Linked DNA regions of Solwaraspora sp. WMMA2065. The protein of the gene in region 1 binds, or shares a complex with, the protein of each later gene. Links are inferred from orthologs where the notes say so. Each region holds a gene or a part of one and is shown on either strand. Other genes may lie near its edges.

Region 1 (5,926 bases):
CCTGCACCGATCCCGGGCACGAGGTGTTCAGCACCGAGTACTTCGGCCCGATCCTGGCGGTGTCGGTCTACGACGACGACCAGTTCTGGGACGTGGTGGCCCAGGCCGAGGAGATCGCTCCGTATGCGTTGACCGGGTCGGTGTTCGCGACCGACCGGCGGGTGATCGACCGAGCCGGCGCCATGCTGCGGTACGCGGCCGGCAACTTCTACGTCAACGACAAGCCGACCGGTGCGGTCGTCGGGCAGCAGCCGTTCGGCGGCGCCCGGGGCAGCGGCACCAACGACAAGGCCGGGTCGAAGCACAACCTGCTGCGCTGGACGTCGCCGCGCACGATCAAGGAGACGTTCGTGCCGCCGGTCGGCCACCGCTACCCGCACATGGGCTGAGCCGGGCGAGCCGGCCCGGTCACAGCAGCGTATCCAGCTCGGACACGTCGTACCACTCCAGTTCGTGGTCCTCGGCACCGTCCACGACGAACTGGGCGTCGGGGTCGCCGGCGGCGGCCTGCGACACGGCGTCCACCGCCGCCGACACGTCGTCGACCGCCTCGTCGCCGTCGACGTGCACCGCGGCGACCGAGGCGAAGGCGATCGGGCCGGCCAGCGTCACGGTGCTGGAGCCAAGCTCGGCGACGGACCGTTTCAACGCGTCCGCCGGCAGGTCGACGGCGATCACCACCCGCCGTCGCGGGGCGGCCGGATCGTCGCGCAGGTGGCGCAGTGACTCCTGGGCGGCGCGGGTGAACGCGACGTACTCCAACTCTTCTTCGTCACCCTCGACGTACCACTCCCGCAGCGCGGGGGTCACGGTGTGCGCGACGTCGGAAGCCAGTTGGCCGGTGCCGCGGAGCCCGGCGAGCGCCGGCAGGGTGGCCGGGACGTAGACCCGGAGCAGGTTGTTGGACACGCTCGCCCCCCACAGATGTCGTCGCTGATGCAATGTACGCCGCCGAGCGGGCCACCGGGGCCACGGTGGCACACTGAACCGACCGACGTAGACGAGCCGGGAGTCACCGTGGAGCCGAGGTTCCTGCAGTTGTCCGACGTCGCCGCCGAACTCAACGTATCCGACTCGCAGGTCTATCACATGGTTCGCAGTGGCGAGTTGCCCGCGATCAAGATCGGCGGCCGCGGACAGTGGCGGGTGGAACGCGCCCAGCTGGAGGAGTACATCCAGCGCAAGTACGCCGAGACGGCGCAGTGGGTGCAGAGCAACCCGCTGATCGAGCGCGAGCCGGAGTAGTCCGGCGACTACTGGTTGTCCGAACACCGTCATCGACAGACGTTGACGGACGGTGTCATGCTGGCTTCAAATCGGTCTACCGAAGGCAAACGAAGGCAAACGCAAGATCAACAGGAGCTCGGATGACTGTCGCGACCCGGATCCGACGTCCCCCCGTCCGACTGCGGCCCGCCCCGCCGCTGGACCCGCCGTTCACCGACGAGCCGGCTCAGTTCGACCTGCGTCCCGGCCCCCATCCCGGTGTACAGCTGGCGCTCGACCTGGCCCAGGCGACACCCGGCGCCGTGGTCACCGATCGGTCGGCGACCACCGCCGGCCCACCGGCCGACGGCCGGCGCGGGCTGGCGCCGGATGCGCTCGCCGGTGCGTCACCGGAGGCCCGGCGGGCCGCGCACCGGTTTCTGGCCGCGAGCCTGGAGATCATCAACGGGTTCCGCCCGGCCGGTCACATCCGCCGGCTCGCCGACCCGGCGCAGGCGCTCGCGGTCGGCGCGCAGCTGGCCGCCGCCGTCAACCGGGCCCGGAGACCGGACGACCCGGGCCGGGTCCGACGCGGGCCGGCATCGCCGCAGCCGACGCCGGTCACCCGGGGTAAGCGGCGCACGGCCGAGCTGCTCCGGGTCCGTCAACTGCGGGTCTGCGAGCCGGTCAGCGGCGTCGCGGAGGCCGTCGCGGTGCTCGGCACCACCGAGCGCAGCTGGGCGCTCGCCTTCCGGCTGGAGCGCCGGCCCACCGGCTGGTTGACCGTCACAGTCGACGTCGTGTGACCGGGCACACCCGCCGGGGATCAGGCCCCGGGAGCGCCGTGGCAGCGCTTGTACTTCTTGCCGGACCCGCACGGGCAGGGCGCGTTGCGCGACGGCCCGTTGCTGCTGACGGCCTGGCCGGGCGTGGCTCGACGGCCAGCCGCCGCCGGCACCGGCGGACCGGCCGCCGGTCGGCTGGCGGCGGGTGGACGGCCCTGGCCGCCCTGGCCCGGACGCCCGGCCGGCGGGCCACCGACGCCCAACGCCGGCGCCTGCTGCACCTGCACCCCGCCGTCGGCACCGGCCGCCCCGTCGATGGTGGGCGAGACGTACTGCAGACCCTGCGGGCGCGGTGCCGCGCCGAGGCCCTTGGCGCTCACCTGGACTCCGGCGCCACCGTCGGGCACCGGAATCCGCGGGCCGGGCCGCTCCCCCGCCGGTGCGCCGGCACCGTCAGCCGGAGCGCCCGGCTGCTGTACCTGCACCTCGACGTTGAACAGGAAGCCGACCGTCTCCTCCTTGATGCCGTCCATCATGGTGGCGAACATCGCGTAGCCCTCGCGCTGGTACTCGACCAGCGGGTCACGCTGGGCGTAGGCCCGCAGGCTGATGCCTTCCTTGAGGTAGTCCATCTCGTAGAGGTGCTCACGCCACTTGCGGTCGATCACCTGCAGCAGGACCATCCGCTCCAGCTGCCGCAACGCGTCGGTGCCGAGCTCCTCCTCGCGGCGCTGGTACGCCGCGTGGGCGTCGTCCAGCACCTGCACCCGGAGGAAGTCGGCGTCCACCGCGCTGCGTTCGCCGCCGGCCTCCTCGATCAGCTCGTCGACGGTGATCCCCACCGGGTAGAGCTGCTTGAGGCTGGACCAGAGCTGGTCGAAGTCCCAGTCCTCGGCATAGCCCTCGACCGTAGCCCCGTCGACGTACGCACCGACCACGTCGTCGATCATCTTGGTGACCTGGTCGTGCAGGTCTTCGCCGTTGAGCACCCGCAGCCGCTCGGCGTAGATCACCTGACGCTGCTTGTTGAGCACCTCGTCGTACTTGAGGACGTTCTTGCGGGTCTCGGCGTTCTGGCCCTCGATCTGCGCCTGGGCGTTCTTGATCTGCCGGGTCACCATCTTGGACTCGATCGGCACGTCCTCGGGGATGTTGAAGCGCTCCATCACCGCTTCGACCGCCCCGGCCCGGAACCGCCGCATCAGCTCGTCCTGCAGCGACAGGTAGAACCGGGACTCACCCGGGTCGCCCTGCCGGCCGGAGCGACCGCGCAGCTGGTTGTCGATCCGGCGGGACTCGTGCCGCTCGGTACCGAGCACGTAGAGACCGCCGACCGCGGAGACCTCCTCGGCCTCGGCGGCGCAGGCCTGCTTGACCTGCGGCATGATGTCTTCCAGCGCCTTGGCGTACTCCTCGGCGTGCTCGACCGGGTCGAGCCCACGCTGGCGCAGCTGGGCCGCGGCGAGGTAGTCCGGGTTGCCGCCGAGCAGGATGTCCGTGCCGCGGCCGGCCATGTTGGTCGCCACGGTGACCGCGCCCTTACGGCCGGCCTGCGCGATGATCTCGGCTTCCTTGGCGTGGAACTTCGCGTTGAGCACCGCGTGCGGGATGCCCCGGCGACGCAGCAGCTGGGAGAGGATCTCCGAATTCTCCACCGACACCGTGCCGACCAGCACCGGCTGGCCCACCGCGTGCCGCTCGGCGATGTCCTCGACGGCGGCGTTGAACTTGGCCTTCTCCGTCTTGTAGATGACGTCCGCCCGGTCCATCCGGACCATTTCCCGGTGGGTCGGGATGGTCACCACGCCGACGTCGTAGACCTTGTTGAACTCGCCGGCCTCGGTCTGCGCCGTACCGGTCATCCCGGCCAGCTTGCCGTAGAGCCGGAAGTAGTTCTGCAGGGTGATGGTGGCGAGGGTCTGGTTCTCCTGCTTGATCTCGACGCCTTCCTTGGCCTCGATCGCCTGGTGCATGCCCTCGTTGTAGCGGCGGCCGTGCAGGATTCGGCCGGTGAACTCGTCGACGATCAGGACCTCGCCGTCGTTGACGATGTAGTCCTTGTCCCGCTTGTAGAGCTCCTTCGCCTTGATGGCGTTGTTCAGATAGCCGACCAACGGGGTGTTCACCGACTCGTACAGGTTGTCGATGCCCAGCCGGTCCTCGACCTTGGCGACGCCCCGCTCGGTCACCGCGACGGTGCGCTTGGCGTAGTCGATCTCGTAGTCGCCCTCGCCGTCCTTGCCGGCCTGCATCCGCTTGACCACGGCGGCGAACTCGCCGTACCAGCGGGCGGAATGCTCGGCCGGGCCGGAGATGATCAGCGGTGTCCGCGCCTCGTCGATCAGGATCGAGTCGACCTCGTCGACGATGGCGAAGTTGTGCCCGCGCTGCACCAGGTCGTCCTTTGACCAGGCCATGTTGTCGCGCAGGTAGTCGAAGCCGAACTCGTTGTTGGTGCCGTAGGTGATGTCCGCCTGGTACGCGGCCCGGTGGTCGGCCGAGGGCCGGTTGGGCAGGATCACGCCGACGGTGAGCCCGAGGAACTCGTGCACCCGGCCCATCCAGGCGGCATCCCGCTCGGCCAGGTAGTCGTTGACGGTTACGATGTGCACACCTTTGCCGGACAACGCGTTGAGGTACGCCGGCAGTACCGAGGTGAGCGTCTTGCCCTCACCGGTCTTCATCTCGGCGATGTTGCCGAAGTGCAGCGCCGCGCCGCCCATGATCTGCACGTCGTAGTGCCGCTGGCCGAGCACCCGGGCAGCGGCTTCCCGGGCGGTGGCGAACGCCTCCGGAAGCAGGTCGTCGAGGGACTCGCCGTCGGCGTACCGCTGGCGGTACTGGTCGGTCAGCTCCCGCAGCTCCGCGTCGGTGAGGTCGACGTAGTCGTCCTCGATCGAGTTGACGGCCGTGGCGACCGCCTTGAGCCGACGCAACATGCGGCCCTCGCCGGCGCGGAGGACCTTCTCAAGAATCGACACGGATCAACGCTCCCCTAGACGGTGTGCCTCACCATCGTAGGCGCATCTATCGGTACGGCGGCAGTCGCAGCCCGCATCCAGCACCGGATATTCCGACATAACGGACCATGCCGGCGGGGTGCGTGCAGCATATGCGTTATGCCCTGCGCGAAAGCTGCGTCAGGATGGGCCGGTGGAACCCGTCGAACTCACCGAGGGCGGCGTCCGGCTTCGGATGTTTCTGCCCGACGACGCCCCTGCGGTCGCCGAGGCCTGCGGCGATCCGATCACCCAGCGGTTCATCCCCGACCTGCCCCGGCCATACACGGTCGTCGATGCACTGCGCTGGATCACCAAGGGGTCCACCGCCGCCTGGGCCGGCGGCGGCGCGGCCTGGGCGATCGCCGACCCGGGCAGCGACGAACTGCTCGGCTGCGTCGGGCTCAGCCGGGCCGTACCCGAGCGGGCCCAGATCGAGGTCGGCTACTGGATCACACCCCGGGCCCGGGGCAAGGGGGCAGCCACCGCCGCCACCATCGCCGCCACCGGCCATGCGGTGCGCTCCGGGTTCGGTCGGGTCGAACTGCTCACCGACGCCGCCAACGCGGTCAGCCAGCGGGTGGCGCTGGCCGCCGGGTTCAGCTTCGAGGGGGTACGCCGGGGCGCCGCCAGCCAGCCCGGCCGAGGGCCGACCGCCGACCGGGAGGACCTGGTGGTCTGGACCCGGCTGGCCGGCGACCCACCGGGCCCGACCCCACGCACCCTGCCGGACCTGCCCGGCGACGGGTTGACGGACGGGGTGGTCCGGCTGCGCCCGCTCGGCCCGGCCGACGTCGACTTCGCGTACCACCTGGAGTCGCTGCCCGACGTCGCCGCGACTTCGGTCCCACCGGTGGTGCCGACCCGCGCCCTGATCGAGGCGCAGTGCGCCAAGGCACCGGGCAGGTGGCTGGCCGGCCAGCGGATCGACGTGGT
Region 2 (5,440 bases), 260 kb from region 1 along the record:
ACATCCGGAAGATCCGCCCGCCGGAGCCGTACAAGGGCAAGGGCGTGAAATACCAGGGCGAGGTCATCCGCCGCAAGGCCGGAAAGGCAGGTAAGAAGTGAGCGCGAGGAGCGAGCTTGCGAGCCCCGCAGTCGCGAACGGAGGCGGGTTCCGATGAGCGCCACACTGTTGAAGCGTCGGGCGGGCGGCAGCGTCTCCGCGCGGCGTGCCATCGGGCGGGCGCGCCGGCACTTCCGGGTGCGCAAGAACCTCAGTGGGACCGCGCAGCGGCCGCGCCTGGTGGTCACCCGTTCCCTGAAGCACATGGTCGCCCAGATCGTCGACGACACCAAGGGTCACACCCTGGCGTCCGCGTCGACCATGGACGCGTCGCTGCGGGGTACCGCGGGTGCCAAGAGCGAACTGGCCGGCAAGGTGGGCGAGCTGCTCGCCGAGCGGGCCAAGGCGGCAGGTATCTCCAAGGTCGTGTTCGACCGTGGGGGCAACCGGTACGCGGGGCGGATCGCCGCGCTGGCCGACGCTGCCCGCGAAGCCGGACTCGAGTTCTAGCGGCCGTCTGATGCCTGTCCAGACGCAAATCGAAGCAAACCCCGTCACGAGTAGGAAGGAAGGCTGCTGATGCCAGGTCAACAGCGTCGTGGCGGCGGGTCCGGTGGCAACGAAGGTGGTCGCCGCGACAACCGCCGTGAGGGCGGTCGCGGCAACGCGCCCGTCGAGAAGACCCCACACCTGGAGCGCGTCGTCGCGATCAACCGGGTCGCCAAGGTCGTGAAGGGCGGTCGGCGTTTCAGCTTCACCGCCCTGGTGATCGTGGGCGACGGCGACGGCACGGTCGGCGTGGGTTACGGCAAGGCCAAGGAGGTGCCGGCGGCGATCGCCAAGGGCGTCGAGGAGGCCAAGAAGCACTTCTTCAAGGTGCCCCGGATCGCCGCGTCGATCCCGCACCCGGTGCAGGGCGAGGACGCCGCCGGCGTGGTCCTGTTGAAGCCGGCGAGTGCCGGTACGGGTGTGATCGCCGGTGGCCCGGTGCGTGCGGTGCTGGAGTGCGCGGGCATCCACGACGTGCTCTCCAAGAGCCTCGGCTCGTCGAACCCGATCAACATCGTGCACGCCACGGTCGCCGCGCTGAAGAGCCTGGAGTCGCCGGAGGCGGTCGCCACCCGGCGTGGCCTGCCGGTCGAGGACGTGGCCCCAGCCGCGATGCTCGCGTCCCGCGCGGGCGCAGGGGCGTGACAGCGAAGATGAACGGAGGGCGGCTGTGATGGCACGTCTGAAGGTGACCCAGGTCCGGTCCGGGATCGGGACCAAGCGCAACCAGCGGGAGTCGCTGCGGTCGCTCGGTCTCAAGCGGATCAACGACGTGGTGGTCAAGGAGGACCGGCCCGAGATTCGGGGCATGATCTTCACCGTGAACCACCTCGTGAAGGTCGAGGAGGTCGAGTAATGGCGATCAAGGTCCACCACCTCCGGCCGGCGCCGGGGGCCAAGACCGCGAAGACCCGGGTGGGCCGCGGTGAGGGCTCCAAGGGCAAGACCGCCGGTCGGGGCACCAAGGGCTCCAAGGCCCGCAAGAACATCCCGGCGGCGTTCGAGGGTGGGCAGATGCCCATCCACATGCGTCTGCCGAAGCTGAAGGGCTTCAAGAACCGGTTCAAGGTCGTCTACCAGGTGGTCAACCTGGACCGGTTGGCGGAGCTCTTCCCGAACGGTGGTGAGGTCGGTCCGCAGCAGTTGGCCGAGTCCGGCGCGGTCCGTAAGGGCCAGCCGGTCAAGGTGCTGGGCAGCGGCGACCTCGGTGGTGTGTCTCTCCAGGTGTCGGCGCACGCGTTCAGCGGGTCGGCCAAGGAGAAGATCACCGCAGCTGGCGGCTCGGTCACCGAGCTCTGAACACCCAGCTTGGACGTGGCGCTCGCTCAGTTGTCCGCGACTGACGGGCGCCACGGCCTACTGGTGAAGCCTCCGTCCCGTTAATATCGGGACCGGTGTATGTTCTAGGGCACGCCTGCCCAGACCGACGCCGGACTGTTAGAGTCCGATGCCAGCCATGGATATCGGGCGCTCCGCACCCACCCGACCCGCCAGAACATCCGGCGGCCGCCTCGCGCAGGAGGAAGAAGTTGCTCTCCGCCTTTCTCAGTGCGTTCCGCACGCCTGACCTGCGCAAGAAGCTGCTGTTCACGGTCTTCATCGTCGCGATCTACCGGCTCGGCGCCACGCTGCCGAGCCCAGGCGTGTCGTACGGCAACGTGCAGCAGTGCATCACCGCCATGGAGTCCGGGGACTCCAGCGGGGTCTTCACCCTGCTGAACCTCTTCTCCGGCGGTGCGTTGCTGTCCCTGTCCGTCTTCGCGCTGGGCATCATGCCCTACATCACCGCGTCGATCATCCTGCAGCTGCTCACCGTGGTGATTCCACGGTTGGAGCAGCTCCGCAAGGAGGGGCAGTCCGGCCAGGCCAAGATCACCCAGTACACCCGTTACCTGACCCTGGGCCTGGGCATCCTGCAGGCCTCGGCGTTCGTTGCGCTGGCCCGATCCGGGCAGCTGTTCAACAACATGTGCGACCAGTGGCCGATCATCCCCGACGGGACCGGCCTACCGACCTGGCTGACGCTCAGCGTGCTGGTCATCACGATGACCGCCGGCACCGGCATGGTGATGTGGCTCGGCGAGCTGATCACCGACCGGGGCGTCGGCAACGGCATGTCGGTGCTGATCTTCACCTCGATCGCGGCGCGACTGCCCAGCGAGGGGTGGGCGATCAAGAACACCCACGGCTGGGGCATGTTCGGCCTGGTGATCGTGCTGGTCCTGGTGGTCATCACCGCGGTGGTCTTCATCGAGCAGGCGCAGCGCCGGATCCCGGTGCAGTACGCCAAGCGGATGATCGGCCGGCGGATGTACGGCGGCACCTCGACCTACATCCCGTTGAAGGTCAACCAGGCCGGTGTCATCCCGGTGATCTTCGCCTCGTCGGTGCTCTACCTGCCGCAGCTCGGGCTGCAGTTCTTCGATCCGAACGACCCTGGTCAGGTCCAGGCGTGGATCCAGAACAACCTGGCGAACCCGACCAGCCCGATCTACATCGTCACGTACTTCTTTATGATCATCTTCTTCACGTACTTCTACGTGTCGATCACGTTCAACCCGACCGAGGTCGCGGAGAACATGAAGAAGTACGGTGGCTTCGTGCCCGGCATCCGGCCGGGCCGGCCCACGGCCGAGTACCTCGACTTCATCCTCAGCCGGATCACCCTCCCCGGTGCGCTCTACCTCGGCCTCATCTCCGTCCTGCCGAACTTCTTCTTCATCTGGCTGGACAGCGACCAGTACGTGAACTTCCCGTTCGGTGGCACCGCCGTGCTCATCATGGTCGGTGTCGGTCTGGAAACCGTGAAGCAGATCGAGAGCCAACTCATGCAGCGCAACTACGAAGGGTTCCTCCGGTAGATGAGGCTGGTACTGGTCGGTCCCCCCGGGGCGGGGAAGGGGACCCAGGCCGAGTTCATCGCCGCTCACCTGGTCGTGCCCAAAATCTCGACCGGGGACATCTTCCGGGCCAACGTCTCCCAGGGCACGCCACTGGGTGTCGAGGCCAGGCGATACATGGACGCCGGCAAGCTGGTTCCGGACGAGGTGACCATCAACATGGTCCGGGACCGGCTGGCCGAGCCGGACGCCGCCGAAGGCTTCCTGCTCGACGGCTTCCCGCGAACCACTCCGCAGGCAGCCGCGCTGGACAAGCTGCTGGCCGACCTCGGCACCGCGCTTGATCTGGTGCTGGAGCTGGTCGTCGACGACGACGAGGTGATCCGGCGGCTGTCCGGCCGGCGTACCTGTCGGGGCTGTGGCAAGATCTGGCACGTCGAGTTCGACGCGCCGGCGACCGAGGGCCGCTGTGACCGGTGCGGTGCCGAGCTGTTCCAGCGCGACGACGACAAGCCGGAGACCATTGCCCAGCGCCTGGTGGAGTACGCCGACAAGACCGCGCCGCTGGTCGACTTCTACGGGGCCCAGGGCAAGCTGGTCGGGATCGACGCCACCGGGCCGGTCGAGGACGTCACCGTACGCGCGATCGACGCCCTGCGTTCGTACGGCGGGTAGCGCCCGATGCGCCGCCAGCAGCTGGACATCCAGCTGAAGACTCCGGAGCAGATCGACCGGATGCGGGCCGCCGGTCTGGTGGTCGCTGACGCACTGGCCCGGATGCGGGCGGCGATCGCCCCCGGCGTCTCCACCGCCGATCTGGACGCCATCGCCGCTGCGACGATCCGCGACGCCGGTGCGGTTCCGTCGTTCAAGGGCTACCACGGCTACCCGGCGACCATCTGCTCCTCGGTCAACGAGCAGGTGGTGCACGCGATCCCGGCCGCCGGGCAGGTGCTGCGCGACGGCGACGTCATCTCGGTCGACTGCGGTGCGGTGCTGGATGGCTGGCACGGCGACGCGGCCTTCACCGCGCCGGTCGGGGAGGTGCGTCCGGAACTGCTGCGGATGATCACGGTCGCCGAGGACGCGCTGTGGGCCGGAATCGCCGCTGCGGCGCGCGGTGCGGTCAGCGGCCGTGGCCGGCTCACCGACATCTCGTACGCGGTGGAGCGGGCGATCCGGGCGGGCGGCCGGTACGGCATCGTCGAGGGCTACGGCGGCCACGGGATCGGCACCGAGATGCACCAGGACCCGCACGTGCTCAACTACGGCCGGCCGGGTAAGGGCCCGCGCCTGGTCCCGGGGATGGCGCTGGCCATCGAGCCGATGATCACCGAGGGGTCGGCCCGCACCGACGAGCTGGCCGACGGCTGGACGGTGGTGACCCGGGACGGGTCGATGGCGGTGCACGTCGAGCATTCGATGGCGCTGCTGCCGGACGGCGTCTGGGTGTTGACCGAGCCGGACGGCGGGCGTTCCCGGCTCGGCGATCTGGTGACCGCCCGTCAGCCGGCCGATTCCCGACGCTGACCCGGGGCCTGCCCCGGCTCCGGCCGCCCCCTGGTCAGGTGCCGGTCTGGTCGGGCTGGCACCGGGGTGTCAAGCTGGTAGCCATGGATCGGCGGGACGGGATGCGGGCGGCCGACGCCGACCGGGAGGCAGTGGCCGAACGGTTGCGCAACGCGCTGAGCGAGGGTCGACTGGATCTTGCCGAGTTCGACGAGCGGTTGCAGCTGGCCTACGCGGCGAAGACGTACGGTGATCTGGACGGACTGCTCGACGATCTGCCACCGGTGACCGCCGCCGGACGCTCCCAGTTGGTGCCGGTCGTCGCCGACGGGTTGCCGGCCGAGTTGACTCCCGGCCCGGACGGCCGCTACCCCGGTGCGACCCGCCGGTGGCTGGTCAACGAGTGGGACGGGTACGGGACGGCGGTCGGGATCACCATCGCGATCTGGGCGGTGACCTGCGTCATGAGTCAGGACCTGCGGTACTTCTGGCCGGGCTGGGTG

What was found.
Region 2: the proteins of secA (region 1) and secY are in contact, whole or in part, in a crystal structure (PDB 3DIN), measured with the Thermotoga maritima proteins. The link is inferred for Solwaraspora sp. WMMA2065 from one-to-one orthologs. Residues at the interface, in WP_004082002.1 of Thermotoga maritima: Glu261, Ala262, Arg263, Lys300, Ala301, Arg302, Thr303, Ile304, Ile305, Leu323, Tyr324, Asp325, Pro326, Val329, Ser330, Tyr333, Ile336, Lys340, Phe345, Val349, Glu363, Phe364, Tyr374, Ser375, Gly376, Gly377, Glu393, Ile395, Thr482, Ser483; in WP_004081795.1 of Thermotoga maritima: Glu108, Gly109, Glu110, Glu111, Ala236, Glu237, Arg238, Arg239, Ile240, Thr241, Ile242, Gln243, Tyr244, Ala245, Arg246, Arg247, Val248, Thr249, Gly250, Arg251, Arg252, Val253, Tyr254, Gly256, Ala257, Ser258, Thr259, Tyr260, Leu261, Pro262.

Annotation. Positions count from the first base shown.
Region 1 is NZ_CP128361.1:3,717,654-3,723,579, forward strand. Bases 1,833-5,302 are described here. They hold secA (preprotein translocase subunit SecA), read right to left. Parts: upstream 4,973-5,302; coding sequence 2,033-4,972; downstream 1,833-2,032. Other genes in these bases: O7610_RS16845 (Rv3235 family protein), read left to right, coding at 1,833-2,012; O7610_RS16855 (GNAT family N-acetyltransferase), read left to right, coding at 5,145-5,302. Outside these bases: pruA (L-glutamate gamma-semialdehyde dehydrogenase), read left to right, coding at 1-389; O7610_RS16835 (DUF6912 family protein), read right to left, coding at 409-909; O7610_RS16840 (helix-turn-helix transcriptional regulator), read left to right, coding at 1,018-1,245; more of O7610_RS16845, read left to right, coding at 1,368-1,832; more of O7610_RS16855, read left to right, coding at 5,303-5,926. UniProt on the Escherichia coli protein: Required for protein export, interacts with the SecYEG preprotein conducting channel.
Region 2 is NZ_CP128361.1:3,977,043-3,982,482, reverse strand. What follows is about bases 1,300-4,283. They hold secY (preprotein translocase subunit SecY), read left to right. Parts: upstream 1,300-2,117; coding sequence 2,118-3,449; downstream 3,450-4,283. Other genes in these bases: map (type I methionyl aminopeptidase), read left to right, coding at 4,110-4,283; O7610_RS18085 (adenylate kinase), read left to right, coding at 3,450-4,103; rplO (50S ribosomal protein L15), read left to right, coding at 1,444-1,887; rpmD (50S ribosomal protein L30), read left to right, coding at 1,300-1,444. Also shown: rplF (50S ribosomal protein L6), read left to right, coding at 1-101; rplR (50S ribosomal protein L18), read left to right, coding at 154-549; rpsE (30S ribosomal protein S5), read left to right, coding at 619-1,233; more of rpmD, read left to right, coding at 1,262-1,299; more of map, read left to right, coding at 4,284-4,958; O7610_RS18075 (DUF1707 SHOCT-like domain-containing protein), read left to right, coding at 5,042-5,440. UniProt on the Escherichia coli protein: The central subunit of the protein translocation channel SecYEG. Consists of two halves formed by TMs 1-5 and 6-10.